2 regions of the Nonomuraea ferruginea genome follow, and region 1 is predicted to be linked to the other one. Evidence: predicted binding sites of a transcription regulator. Region 1 holds the regulator's gene; the other holds the start of a gene.
The links. The regulator LexA, encoded in region 1, represses DNA repair genes until DNA is damaged. The targets are predictions, from matches to a motif close to TCGAACANNTGTTCGA.
Positions count from the first base shown of each region.

Region 2: a site for LexA is predicted at 3,526-3,541, ahead of recA (recombinase RecA). Genes of this name have one in related genera too.

Region 1 covers NZ_BAABFD010000034.1:52,474-59,048, reverse strand. The annotation lists gene ABD999_RS41715 (vitamin B12-dependent ribonucleotide reductase) at 1-722, opposite strand, end outside; gene nrdR (transcriptional regulator NrdR) at 719-1,174, opposite strand; gene ABD999_RS41705 (hypothetical protein) at 1,503-2,132, opposite strand; gene lexA (transcriptional repressor LexA) at 3,399-4,106, shown strand; gene ABD999_RS41695 (DoxX family protein) at 4,355-4,762, shown strand; gene ABD999_RS41690 (MalY/PatB family protein) at 4,797-5,909, shown strand; gene ABD999_RS41685 (S41 family peptidase) at 5,960-6,575, opposite strand, start outside.
Region 2 covers NZ_BAABFD010000014.1:84,732-91,306, reverse strand. The annotation lists gene recA (recombinase RecA) at 2,314-3,411, opposite strand; gene ABD999_RS25795 (hypothetical protein) at 3,633-3,899, shown strand; gene ABD999_RS25790 (DUF3046 domain-containing protein) at 3,891-4,085, opposite strand; gene ABD999_RS25785 (VOC family protein) at 4,461-4,949, opposite strand; gene ABD999_RS25780 (ATP-dependent helicase) at 5,036-6,575, shown strand, end outside.

The sequences.
Region 1 (6,575 bases):
GTGGCGGCCTCCACGAAGTGGCCGGTGCCGTCGCCGGTGGCCTTCCACACCAGGTGGTCGCCGGTGACGTCAAGCGTGTAGCCCGCCTTGGTGTGCAGGCGCAGCACGTTCTTCACGCCGTTGGCCTTGGTGGCGATGACGCGGGTGAGGCCGTGGGCGTCGTAGACCTTGGCGCCGATCGCGTTGTCCTGGACGAGCTTGCCGATCGGGACGAGCCCGTCGGGCGTGCTCACCAGCGCGTCGTACGGCTGGCAGGCGCTCACCTGCTGGGGCGACTGGGTGCCGACGTTGAACCAGACCGGGGAGTTGAAGGCGAAGATCTGGTGGACCAGGGCGTACTTCAGCTCGTGGTCGAAGATCTCGGCGTCCTCGTCACTGGCGAAGTAGCCGTGGTCCAGGCCGGTCCGCGTGTAGACGCCGACGACCCGGTCGACGAGCTGCTTCAGGCTGTGCTCGCGCTGGGGTGTGCCGACCGCGCCGCGGAAGTATTTGGTGGTCACGATGTTGGTCGCGTTGATCGACCAGAAGTCGGGGAACTCGACGCCCCGCTGCTCGAAGTTGACCGAGCCGTCGCGCCAGTTGGTCATGACGACGTCGCGGCGCTCCCACGCGATCTCGTCGTACGGGTGCACGCCGGGCGTGGTGAAGATCCGCTTCATCTTCAGACCCTTGCGGGGACGCTTGCCTCCGCGCGCCACTGATCCGCTGGACGTCTCCGTCATGACTCCCCCTTCTCCGCCTTCAACTGTTTGATCTCGGCCTCGAAGTCCGCCAGGCTCTCGAAACCGCGGTAAACCGATGCGAACCGCAGGTAGGCCACCTCGTCGAGCTCGCGCAGCGGCCCGAGGATCGCCAGCCCCACTTCGTTGGAGGCGATCTCGGCCGCGCCCTTGGCCCTGATGGCCTCCTCCACCCTCTGCCCCAGCTGCGCCAGTGAGTCCTCGCTGACCGGTCTGCCCTGGCAGGCTCGCCGCACGCCCGCGACGACCTTGTCACGCGAGAACGGCTCGGTGACTCCGCTGCGCTTGCTGACCATGAGGAGCACGGTCTCCTGGGTGGTGAATCGCCGCCCGCATTCCGGGCAGGTGCGCCTGCGCCTGATCGCCGCGCCGTCCTCTGTGGAGCGGCTGTCGATGACCCTGGTGTCGGGGTGGCGGCAGAACGGACAATGCACGCTTACGCCTCCTCGTTTCAGGGGTCACCACAGGCACGGCATCCGCCTCTGGGGACGCTCGCGCACGCACCGGAGCTTCTGTCTGGTGCGGTCGCCGAAACACAAGGTGTGGTGAACTACATCGGTGTAACTACTAGATGTTGTGGTCCAACCGTAGAAGCGCGCGACCATGAACGCAAGTTGGCCGGGCCCGCCCGGCCGAAGTCGCTGATCAGCCCCCGCGTCCCCGCCCCGCCTCGGCGTGTCGTCCGGGACGTGTCACTTTTGTTGGTACGCGTCACGTACGTGATGTTTGTTCACAGGAGGCTCGCGGGCATCGCACGGTCACCTATTGTCCCTGGTGTAAAGGGGTGCCGACGCCATCGGGGCCGTGGAGGCGGGTGCCCGTCCGTCTGGGCGGACTCGTCAGCCTGTCGAACCGCTTGGCCTCGTCCGCGACGGCGCCTAGGTCCTCGCCGGGGTGGACGCCGGCGCCGCTCAGGTTATCGACTTCACGCACCTGTGCCCACGACAGGCCGACGGCGCCCGGCGAGCGCTCGACCCCTGCGTGGCCGGCCGCCCTGGTGCCGAGCCAGAACCCGCCCAGCGACAGCAGCGCCATGACCAGCACCAGCGCCGCGCGGCCCCGCCGCGTCAACCGCACCGGCGCGGTCTCGGCCGCGCCACCCCGCAGCCTCTTCCTTGCCCGCGCACGCCGCCCACTGTCGGCCCCCGCGGAGCGGCCCACCCCGTCGGCCTGCGTGGTGCCGCCGGTCCTGCCGACCTGCGTGGCGCGGCCGGTCCTGTCAACCTGTGCGGCGCGACCGGCCCTATCGATCTGCGTAACGCGACCGGCCCTGTCGATCTGTGCGGCGCGACCGGCCCTGTCGATCCGCGCGAACCTCGGGAACCAGCCCATCCTTGGCCGGCCGAGCTGCGCTGGAGTCCCGGGCACGACGACGCGGCGACGCGCCCGCACCGCGTCCCCTTCAATCGCGCCGTCCCCCTTACGCGTCCGGCGCCTCGGCGCCTGGTCCACCGGGATCCGCTCCCCTTGCACTACGCGCGCACTCCCCTTGGGCACCATCGACGCCCCGTCCCGCCTGAGCCCCCGCACCCGGGCCGGGGAAACCGGCGACCGCTCAGCGCGACCGCCGCCGGGCCCGTCTTCGCCGGTGAGGCCGGAACGCCGCAGAGGGCCGTCGTCCGTCAGGCGCCTTTCCGGCGCACCCTGCCTCCGGCGCCGCTCCACGACCCGCCGCTCGCCCCCCGCCTGGCGCCCACCGTTGACGACCTGGCCGACTCCGGGCGCTCGCCCTCCCGTACGGACGGGCCTTCCGTTGACGGCCGGGCCGTCTCCCGGCACTCGCTTTCCCGTCCGAACGGGCCCGCCATTGACGACCTGACCGGCTCCGGGCGCGCGCTCGCCTGCCGCCCGGCGCCTGCCATTGACGGCTTGGCCAACTCCCGGCCCACGCTCTCCCCCTCGAACGGGTCCACCGTTGACGACCTGACCGGGTCCGGACGCACACTCTTCCGTACGGACGGACCCGCCCTTGACGACGCCTCCCGGCGCACGCTCGCCCGCCGCCTGGCGCCCGCCGTTGACGACCTGACCGGCTCCGGGCGCTCGCTCTCGGACGGACCCGCCGTTGACGACCTGACCGTTTCCGGGGGCGCGCTCTCCCCCTCGGACGGGTCCACCGTCGCTTCTCCCCCACCTGCCAGGGCCGGCGTCCGAGTCGGGGCGGGCTGGGGGGACGAGGTACAGGTGGGGGCGCTTGCCGTCGGCGGCCCATCGCGACCGAGGGCCCGCTCCGCCGTCGTTCTTCCGCCTGGGCGCGTCGGGGCGAGGGTGGCGCCCCTGAGGGCTCCCCTCCTGGGTGGCGTCGACGATGAGGGTGAGGCGCTTGACGTGGTCGCCGGTCGGATCCGCCATCAGATCATCCCGTGGATGCGGCCCGTGGGTGAGCCCGCTGCGCGATGGCTCCGTCTGGTCGTTCGCATGATGGACCTCCCGCCGTCGTGGCCCCCGGAAACGGCCGTAGAAAGATCGGCAAATCGAACACGGTGTCGATCGAACTCCCGTACGATGTTCTACACCACACTGCCGACATTTTCGAGGAAGACTCGAACAACTGTTTGAAGATGATCTTCAACAGAGATACGGTCGCTGTGTGCGACATCAGGACCACGGACCGGGAGCCTCGCCCGCGGGGCGGGTTGCCGGGCGAGGAGGAGAGGCATGAGCGAGCGGGATGACGCCAATGGGGTCAGTGACCTCGCGGTGCGAAGGCGTGACTCACTGGGGCTGACCCCCAGGCAACGCAAGATCCTCGAGGTGATCCGCGACTCGGTGCAGCAGCGCGGCTATCCGCCGTCCATGCGCGAGATCGGCGAGGCCGTCCAGTTGACCAGCACGTCCAGCGTGTCGCACCAGTTGACGGCTTTGCAGCGCAAGGGCTATCTGCGGCGTGACCCCCACCGCCCGCGCGCGCTGGAGGTGCGGCTGCCGGGTGAGCCGGTGCTGTGGGTCGACCCCGACACCGCCACAGACGACGCCCCCGTCAACAGGCCCACCGCGGCCTACGTCCCGCTGGTCGGCCGCATCGCCGCCGGTGGCCCGATTCTGGCCGAGGAGAGCGTCGAAGACGTCTTCGCGCTTCCCAAGCAGTTGGTCGGCGAGGGCACGCTCTTCCTCCTGCAGGTCACCGGTGACTCGATGATCGACGCCGCGATCGCCGACGGCGACTGGGTCGTGGTCCGCCAGCAGCCGGTCGCCGAGAGCGGCGACATCGTGGCCGCGATGATCGAGGGCGAGGCCACGGTCAAGACCTTCAAGCGCAAGGACGGCCACGTCTGGCTGGTGCCGCACAACGACAACTACGAGCCCATCCCCGGCGACGAGGCCAGCGTCCTGGGCAAGGTCGTGGCGGTCCTGCGCCGCCTCTGACCACTCGCCGCGTGAGACGCGGTGCGGCCGTGCCGCACCGCGCTCCTCACCGGCTCTCGCGCACCAGCCCGCCGATGGTCGCCGTCCTCCTCTCCACGCGCGTCCTGTCCGGCGGGCGCCTCTCCGGCTGCCCGGGTTCCATGGTTCCGTCGCACACGGCGCGTCTCCGGGCAAGTGCACCTACCTCCACCCTTGTCCGGTAACCAGCCGCATTCCGGCGGTTGATCGCAGTCCATAATGTCGGCGGCATGGAGAAGATCGAGACGAGGCCGAGTGCCGGGCGGCGGCTGGCCGGGGCCGGCCTGTGGGTGCTCCAGGTGGTCATGGCCGGCATGCTGCTGATGGCGGCGATGGGCAAGTTCACCGGGGCTGAGCCGTCGGTGTCCACGTTCGAGGCGATCGGGTGGGGCGACTGGTTCCGCTACCTGGTCGCGGTGCTGGAGGTCGCGGTGGCGGTGTGCCTGCTGGCGCCCCCGGTGGCCGGAGCGGCCGCGCTGGCGGGCGCCGGGCTGATGGCCGGTGCGGTGCTGACCGAGGCGTTCGTGAGCGGCGGGCCTGTGGCGTTGCCGCTGGTCCTGCTCGTGGTGAGCGGGGTGATCGCGTGGGGGCGGCGTGATCGTACGGACCGGCTGTGGCGGTCGCTGGCCGGCGGCTGATCCGTACGAAGGCCGACATTCCTAGAATGTCTGGGTGAGCGACACATTCGTGGGTGAAGCGTTCAAAGCACGCAATGACGGGCTGAAGTGGGCGAAGGCCGACCCGGGGGTCATCCCCGCGTGGGTGGCCGACATGGACCTGCCGTCCGCTCCCGAGGTGGTCGAGGCGCTGCGCCGCCGGGCGGAAGGCGACCTCGGCTATCCCTCGTGGCTCGACAGCCCCCAGAGCGGGCCGCTCGCCGAGGCGTTCGCGGAGCGGATGGCCGCCCGATACAGGTGGGAGCCCGATCCGGGCCTGGTCCGCTCCTACTCCGACATCAACCAGGCCCTGCAGGTGCTCCTGCACGTGTGGACGGCCCCGGGAGACGGGGTGGCGCTGCACACCCCGGCCTATCATCCGTTCCTCGGCACGCTGGAGACCATGGACCGGCCGCTGCGCCCCATCCGGCTCGTGCCGGACGGCGACTCGTGGCGCGCCGAGATCCCCGACCTGTCCGGGTGCAAGGTGCTGCTGCTGGTCAACCCGCAGAACCCGACCGGCCGCGTCTTCACCCGGGCCGAGCTGGAGGAGCTCGCCGAGCTGGCCGAACGGCACGACCTGCTGGTCATCTCCGACGAGATCCACGCGGACCTGGTGTACGAGCCGAACCGGCACATCCCGTTCGGCACGATCCTGCCTCACCGGACGGTCACCCTGACCTCGGCCACCAAGGCGTTCAACCTGGGCGGGATCCGCTGCTCGGTGGCGCACCTCGGCTCCCCCGGGCTGCGCGGGGCGCTGGACGCCCAGCCGCCGTTCCTCTTCGGCTCGGCGAACGTGTTCGGCGTGGAGGCGACCGTGGCCGCCTGGCGGCACGGTGACGCCTGGCTGGCGGACACGGTCGCGCTGCTCGACCGGAACCGGCGCGCCATCGCCGAACACCTGCCCGAGGGCGTCACGTACCGCGTGCCGGAGGCCACCTACCTGGCATGGCTCGACTACGGCCGTCCCGGGGTGGCGGAGCAGCTGGAGCGGGAGGCGAAGGTCCTCCTCAGCGACGGCGCCGTGTTCGGGCCGGGCGGCGAGACGTTCGTCCGGCTGAACTTCGCCACCTCCGAGCCCGTTCTCGCCGAGATCCTGCGGAGGATCGCCACCGTGACCCCCTGATCGGCCGGGCGGGGACGGCTCTCCGGACGAGGAGCCGTCCCCCGGGGTCGTTACGGCAGGGGCGGGAGGCCGGGCGGGGTGGCGGCGGGGCGCTCCTCCAGGGCGGAGAGTGCCAGCTCCACGGCCTTCTCCAGCTGGGGGTCGCGGCCGGCCGCGCGGTCCTGGGGTGTCATGACGACCTCGATGTCCGGGTCGACGCCGTGGTTCTCCACTCCCCAGCCGTGCCCTTCCAGCCAGAACGAGTAGCGCGGCTGGGTGACGACGGTGCCGTCGACCAGCGAGTAGCGCGAGTCGATGCCGATCACGCCGCCCCAGGTGCGGACGCCGACGAGGGGGCCGATGCCGCGGTTCTTGATGCCGGCGCTGACGATGTCGCCGTCGGAGCCGGCGAACTCGTCGGTCACCGTGACGACGGGCCCGCGCGGGGAGTCCTCGGGATAGCGCATCGGCTGGTGGCCGCGGACCCGGATCCAGCCGGTGACCTTGCGCGACAGCTTCTCCAGGATGAGCTCGGACACGTGCCCGCCGCCGTTCTCGCGCACGTCCACGACGAGTCCCTCGTACGCCATCTCGGTACGCAGGTCGCGGTGGAACTGCGCCCACCCGGACGCCACCATGTCGGGCACGTGCAGGTAGCCGAGCCGCCCGCCGGACGCCTCCCGGACG
Region 2 (6,575 bases), on a different contig from region 1:
CCTTCTTCGCCTTCTCCCCGGAACCCGGCTCCACCCCCGGCGTCGCCCAGAACTCCGTGCCCGCAGCCGACTCCCCCACACGAGTTCCGGTCCCTGCATCCGACACCCCGGCAGAAGTCCCGGTCCCTGCGTCCGACACCCCCACAGAAGCCCAGGTCCCCCTGTCCGATGCCCCGCCCGGAGCCCTGATTCCCCCATCCGCCGACACCGCGTCGCCCGGCACCTCACCATCCCCTACCGACGCCGCACCACCATCCGACACCTCACCCGAGGCATCCTCCAGCGGGACCGCACCACCTCTCAACGCCTCACCAGAGGCATCCCCCGACAGAACTGCACCGCCGCCCGTCGCCTCACCGGACGCATCCTCCAGCGTGACCGCACCACCGCTCAACGCCTCACCAGAGGCATCCCCCGCCGGAATCGCACCGCTGCCCAGCGGCTCAGCTGACGCCGTGCCACGGCCTGGCATCCCATCGGACGCGGTGTGGGAAGCCGCCGCGTCACCGCCCTGCCCATCGAGGGCAGCGTCTGGAGAAAGAGAGGACTCCCCACCTCCGTCGGGCCTCTCCTCCTCTGCGGTCTGCCCAGGCCGCGAGGCGCTCACGACGGACGTGCCGCTCATCCCGGACGTGACCTGCGGCGTGTCATGCGAATCCGCATCGTCCCGGTCGGCCTCCTCATCGTGGAACGCAGTCCGGGGGTCAGCGGCTGCAGCGTCGGAGCCTGCGGGGGGAGGAAGCATGTCATCGGAGTTCACAACGGATTCCCGCTGACGACGGCGCTGCTCGCGCCACTCTTCAGGCGAAGGCCAACCACCGCTCCCACCACTCGTCGCCGGAGAAGACCTCTTCCTCGAAACCCCCTGATCAGTCAACCCATCGCCTCGCCGGAAAACCGAACCGGCCCGCTCCCCGCCCGAGCGCCCACCGCCGCCTCGTCTTTCAGCAGCAGCACCGCCACCGGCCCGTTCCCCAGACGAAGCACCATCAGCCCGCACCCGATCGAAAGCATCATCGGCCCTTACCGGGTTGTAAGGACCATCGACCCGCACCACATCGGAAGAGCCGTCGGACCGTTCATCACGGGAAGCACCATCGCCCCGAGCCTCGCTTAAAGGACCGTCAGACCGTTCCTCACCTGAACCACCATCGGCCCGCACCCCGCTGAAAGCACCATCGACCCGCACCACATCGGAAGAGCCGTCGGACCGTTCATCACGGGAAGCACCATCGCCCCGAGCCTCGCTGAAAGGACCGTCAGACTCCCCGCGGGCAACACCATCGTCCCGAGCCTCACTGGAAGGACCGTCAGACTCCGCGCCCGAATCACCATCGGCCCGAGCCCCACTAGTAAGTCCGTCACCCGGCTCCGCTGCGGAAGATCCGCTGACGGCTCCCGATGTGAAGCCAGGCACGGAAAGATCCTCCCGGGAGACCGCCCGCCCTCCCCCCGGCTGAGCCTCCAGAGAGCCCCCCTCGGACACTAGAGACTCCCGCCGCGCCTCCGAGGACGGCCCCTCGTCAACCCCCTCCGACGTGAAGGATCCATCCACAGGTCGCCCCGCCGTATCCGGATCCCGCCGGAACTCCTCTGGGGACAACCCCATGGGCGCCTGCTCGCGGACAGCTTCAGACCGCCCCACTCCGCGCCTCTCCACGGACAGCTCTTCACCAACCTGCCCCCGTACGAAGAAGTTTCCCCCAGGCTGCCCCGAAGCGTCCCGATCGTCCCGTCGCTCTTCCGGGGACAGCTCTTCACCAACCTGTCCCCGTACGGAGGAGTTGCCCTCAGACTGCCCCGCAGCGGCCGGATCGTCCCGTGGCGCCTCCGGGGAAGCCTCCTCGGCGGCCCGCTCCCGTACGGAGAAGCCGCCCGCCGCTCGACCTGCCCGCCCCTCCAGGGACAGATCGTCACCAACCTGCCCCCGCACGGAGGAGTTGCCCGCAGACCACCCCACCGCGGCCTGTCGCCCCTCCTGGGACACCTCCTCAGCGGCCCGCTCCCGCACGGAGAAACCACCAGCCGCCCGCCCCTCCAGGGACAGCTCTTCACCGGCCCGCTTCCCGGATTCACCCTCAGCAGGGGTCGGATCGCCCCAGAAGGGGTGGCTTTGCTGGGGTTCGCCCGCGGGCCGTGTCCACCAGGTGTCTTCAGGCGGCGGCTGCTCCCCCGGGGCGCGGCCGCCGAAGAAAGGGTGGCGCCCGCCGGGTGGGGCGCCCTCGGATGAGGAGCGCCGGGGTTTGCGGCGGGATGAGGCCGGGGCGCCCCGGTCGTGGGGCGCCGGATCCGTGTCACTCATGCGCCGACCGATCAGACGTCACCAGGCTTCGGCGTGGACTTGGAGCCGCGGCCGGAGGCGGCGGGCGCCTTGGCGGGCGCGGGAGGCGCGGGGGCCTCGGCGGGCTCGTCGAGGCGCGGGCCCACACCCAGCTTGTCCTTGATCTTCTTCTCGATCTCGTTGGCCATGTCGGGGTGGTTGCGCAGGAAGTTGCGCGCGTTCTCCTTGCCCTGGCCAAGCTGGTCGCCCTCGTAGGTGTACCAGGCGCCGGACTTGCGGACGAAGCCGTGCTCGACGCCCATGTCGATGAGGCCGCCCTCGCGGGAGACGCCCACCCCGTAGAGGATGTCGAAGTCGGCCACCCGGAAGGGCGGGGCCATCTTGTTCTTGACCACCTTGACGCGGGTCCGGTTGCCGACCGCTTCGGTGCCGTCCTTGAGGGTCTCGATGCGGCGGATGTCGAGGCGGACCGAGGCGTAGAACTTGAGCGCCTTGCCACCGGTCGTGGTCTCGGGGCTGCCGAACATCACGCCGATCTTCTCGCGGAGCTGGTTGATGAAGATGGCGGTGGTGCCGGTGCTGCTGAGCGCGCCCGCGACCTTGCGCAGGGCCTGGGACATCAGGCGGGCCTGGAGGCCGACGTGGCTGTCACCCATCTCGCCCTCGATCTCGGCCTTGGGCACCAGGGCGGCCACCGAGTCGATGACGATGATGTCGACGGCGCCGGACCTGATCAGCATGTCGGCGATCTCCAGCGCCTGCTCGCCGGTGTCGGGCTGGGAGACCAGCAGGGCGTCGGTGTCGACGCCGAGCTTCTTGGCGTATTCGGGGTCGAGGGCGTGCTCGGCGTCGATGAACGCCGCGATGCCGCCGGCCCGCTGCGCGTTGGCCACCGCGTGCAGCGCGATGGTGGTCTTGCCGGAGGACTCCGGACCGTAGATCTCGACGATCCTGCCGCGCGGCAGGCCGCCGATGCCGAGCGCGACGTCGAGGGAGATCGACCCGGTCGGGATCACCTCGATGGGGGCTCGGGCGTCATCGCCGAGGCGCATGACGGAACCCTTGCCGAACTGCCGCTCGATCTGGGCGAGGGCGGTCTCGAGGGCCTTCTCGCGGTCGTTGATAGCCATGGGAGCTCCCTCTTGAGGGTTGTGGTCGGAATCAGTCGAGTGAAAGCTACGGTCTGCCACCGACATTTTCCCGGAAGCGGTCGTGGAAGACGTGGCCCGGCGAGCCCATCGTAGCCGAACGGCTGTTCGATCACACGCACGTCCGCGAGGAAGTCCGCCCGCGCCCGGATGCGTTCCCGCAGCCTGGGGAGACTCCTGGGAAGAGGGCAGGAGGTGACCACGTGGCGAGCTCGTACACCAGCGAACGGCGCGCTCATCTGCAGGGCCTCGCCGAGGTGCTCCCTCGCCACGGGCTGGTGAGCCGGATGGTGGGCGAGGAGGAGCCGCTGTTGTGGGTGTGGCATCCGCACACGAGCAGGCAGACCCTGGTCTTCGCCACGCCGTCGGAGCGGGGCTGGCTGTTTCTGTGGGCGCCCGGCGGCACGGGCGGCGCCGACGACCTCGATCGCACGGCGCGCGCTCTGAGGGAGACGCTGGGCTCAGCGTAGCCGCGGGGAGACGTCCTCGACCTGGCAGACGGCCCGCCAGACGGTCTTGGCGCTCTCGCCGTCGGCCAGCGCCTGCACCACGGTGCGCCCGCCGAGCGGCGCGATCACGTAGTCACGCGCCCACGACTCGGCGTAGGTGTCGCCGAAGTGCAGGCGCATCCTTCTCCAGAACTCAGTCAGGCGCATCACTCAAGTATGGATCGGCCCCGGGAGTGGGTAGGACGCAACGGGAACGTGAACGACCTGCGTATCACCCGCCTTCGAACCACGGCATCGGCATGTGCCGGAGACCCGGAAGGGAGGAAGCGCGGATCCCCCCGCCGGCTGAGGCAGGCGGTCCCCCTCCGCGCGACTCTGATGGCGAAGACCGCGAAACCCTCACCCCCCAAGTCAGTCAAGGCCAAGGCCAACAGGGCGAAGCGCCGCCACTTACTGTCATTGCGGCGCGAGGCCGTACGGAAGGAGAAGGCGGAGAGGTCCGAGCGGCATGCCGGGATCCGGCAGGAGCCGCGGGCGGGCCGTCCGCGCACGCGCCGCGCGTCGCGGCGTTAGGTCACGGCGTCACAGCACGCGCGCGCCGTACATCTCACCGAGATGGTCGGCGAGCAGCTCCAGCCGGGCGCCGTCGGGGTCCTTGAAGTAGATGGAGGCGCCGCTCTCGATCTGGTGCGGCACGCCGGCCATCTCCAGCTTCCCGCGCAGCCGCTCCCAGGTGGCGGGGTCGACGGAGATCGCGATGTGGTGGAGGCCGCCGAGCACCTCCTGGTAAGGGCCGAGGTCGAGGCCGGGGAGGTCGAAGAAGGCCAGCAGGTTGCCGTTGCCGAGGTCGAAGAAGAAGTGGCTCGAACCCTTGTAGTCGCGGTTCTCGAAGATCTCCGTCAGCGGGAACTCCAGCAGCTCCTGGTAGAACTTGACGGTGCGTTCCACGTCCGACGACAACAGGGCGATGTGGTGCAGGCCGCGCGCGCTGGACGAGGGCCGGCGCGCTAAGAGGTAGCGCCGCCTGATCTCCTCGCGGCGGGCCTCGACGGCCGCGTGGTCGATGGTCACGGTCGGTGTATGTCCGCCCGCGCGCCCGCTCAATCACGCGGCGCGGCCGCAATGCGTTTTCTGTCGGTGGCGCGAGGCAGTATGTGCTGGTGAGCTCGCTCGACCGCTTCAGCAAGGTGACCAGCAGCTGGTTCTCCGGGGCTTTCGCCGCGCCCACCGCCGCCCAGGATGGCGCGTGGGAGTCGATCGCCCGCGGTGACAACACGCTGGTCGTGGCGCCGACCGGGTCCGGCAAGACGCTGGCGGCCTTCCTGTGGTCGCTCGACCGGCTGGCGGCCGAGCCGCCCGCGAAGGGCACGCGGGTGGTGTACGTGTCGCCGCTGAAGGCGCTGGCCGTCGACGTCGAGCGAAACCTGCGCGCTCCGCTGGCGGGGCTGAAGCAGACGGCGCGGCGGCTGGGGCTGCCGGTGCCGGAGATCTCGGTGGCGATCCGTTCCGGCGACACCCCCGCCGAGGACCGCAGGAGGTTCGCCGCCAAGCCGTCCGACATCCTCATCACCACACCCGAGTCGCTGTTCCTGCTGCTGACCAGCCAGGCGCGGGAGGCGCTGCGCGGCGTGGAGACGGTGATCGTCGACGAGGTGCACGCGGTGGCCGCGACCAAGCGGGGCGCCCACCTGGCGCTGACGCTGGAGCGGCTCGACGCGCTGCTGGAGCGGCCCGCCCAGCGGATCGGCCTGTCGGCGACGGTGCGGCCGGTGAGCGAGGTCGCGGCGTTCCTCGGCGGTCCGCGGGCGGCGACGGTGGTGCAGCCGCCGGCCGACAAGCGCATCGAGGTCGAGGTGGTCGTCCCGGTCGAGGACATGACCGAGGTGGAGGGGGGCCCGCGCGCCGCCGAGGCGGAGGAGTTCGCGCCCGACCCGGCCACCCGGTCGATCTGGCCGCATGTCGAAGAGCGGCTGTTCGACCTGATCGCGGCCCATGACTCGACGATCGTGTTCGCCAACTCGCGGCGGCTGGCCGAGCGGCTCTGCACCCGTCTCAACGAGCTGGCGCTCGCCCGCCGCGGGGGCGAGGTCGACCTGTCGGTGTGGGACCGCCCGCCGGCCGAGATGATGGCGCAGGCCGGGGCGAGCAAGGGCGTCGGCCCTGAGGTCGTGCGCGCCCATCACGGCTCGGTGTCCAAGCAGGAGCGGGCGCAGATCGAGGAGGCGCTCAAGTCGGGGCGGCTGCCCGCCGTGGTCGCCACCTCCAGCCTGGAGCTGGGCATCGACATGGGCGCGGTCGACCTGGTGGCGTGCGTGGAGGCGCCGCCGAGCGTGGCGAGCGGGCTGCAGCGCATCGGCCGGGCCGGTCACCAGGTGGGCGCGGTGTCCAAGGGCGTGATCTTCCCCAAGTACCGCGGCGACCTGGTGCAGACGGCCGTGGTGGCCGAGCGCATGAAGAGCGGCCTGATCGAGGAGCTCCGCTATCCGCGCAACCCGCTCGACGTGCTGGCCCAGCAGATCGTGGCGATGACGGCGCTCGACGAGTGGACCGTCGAGGAGCTGGAGACCGTGATCAGGCGCGCGGCCCCGTACGCGACCCTGCCCAGGAGCGCGCTGGAGGCGACGCTCGACATGCTCGCGGGCCGCTACCCGAGCGAGGAGTTCGCCGAGCTGCGCCCGCGCGTCGTGTGGGACCGGG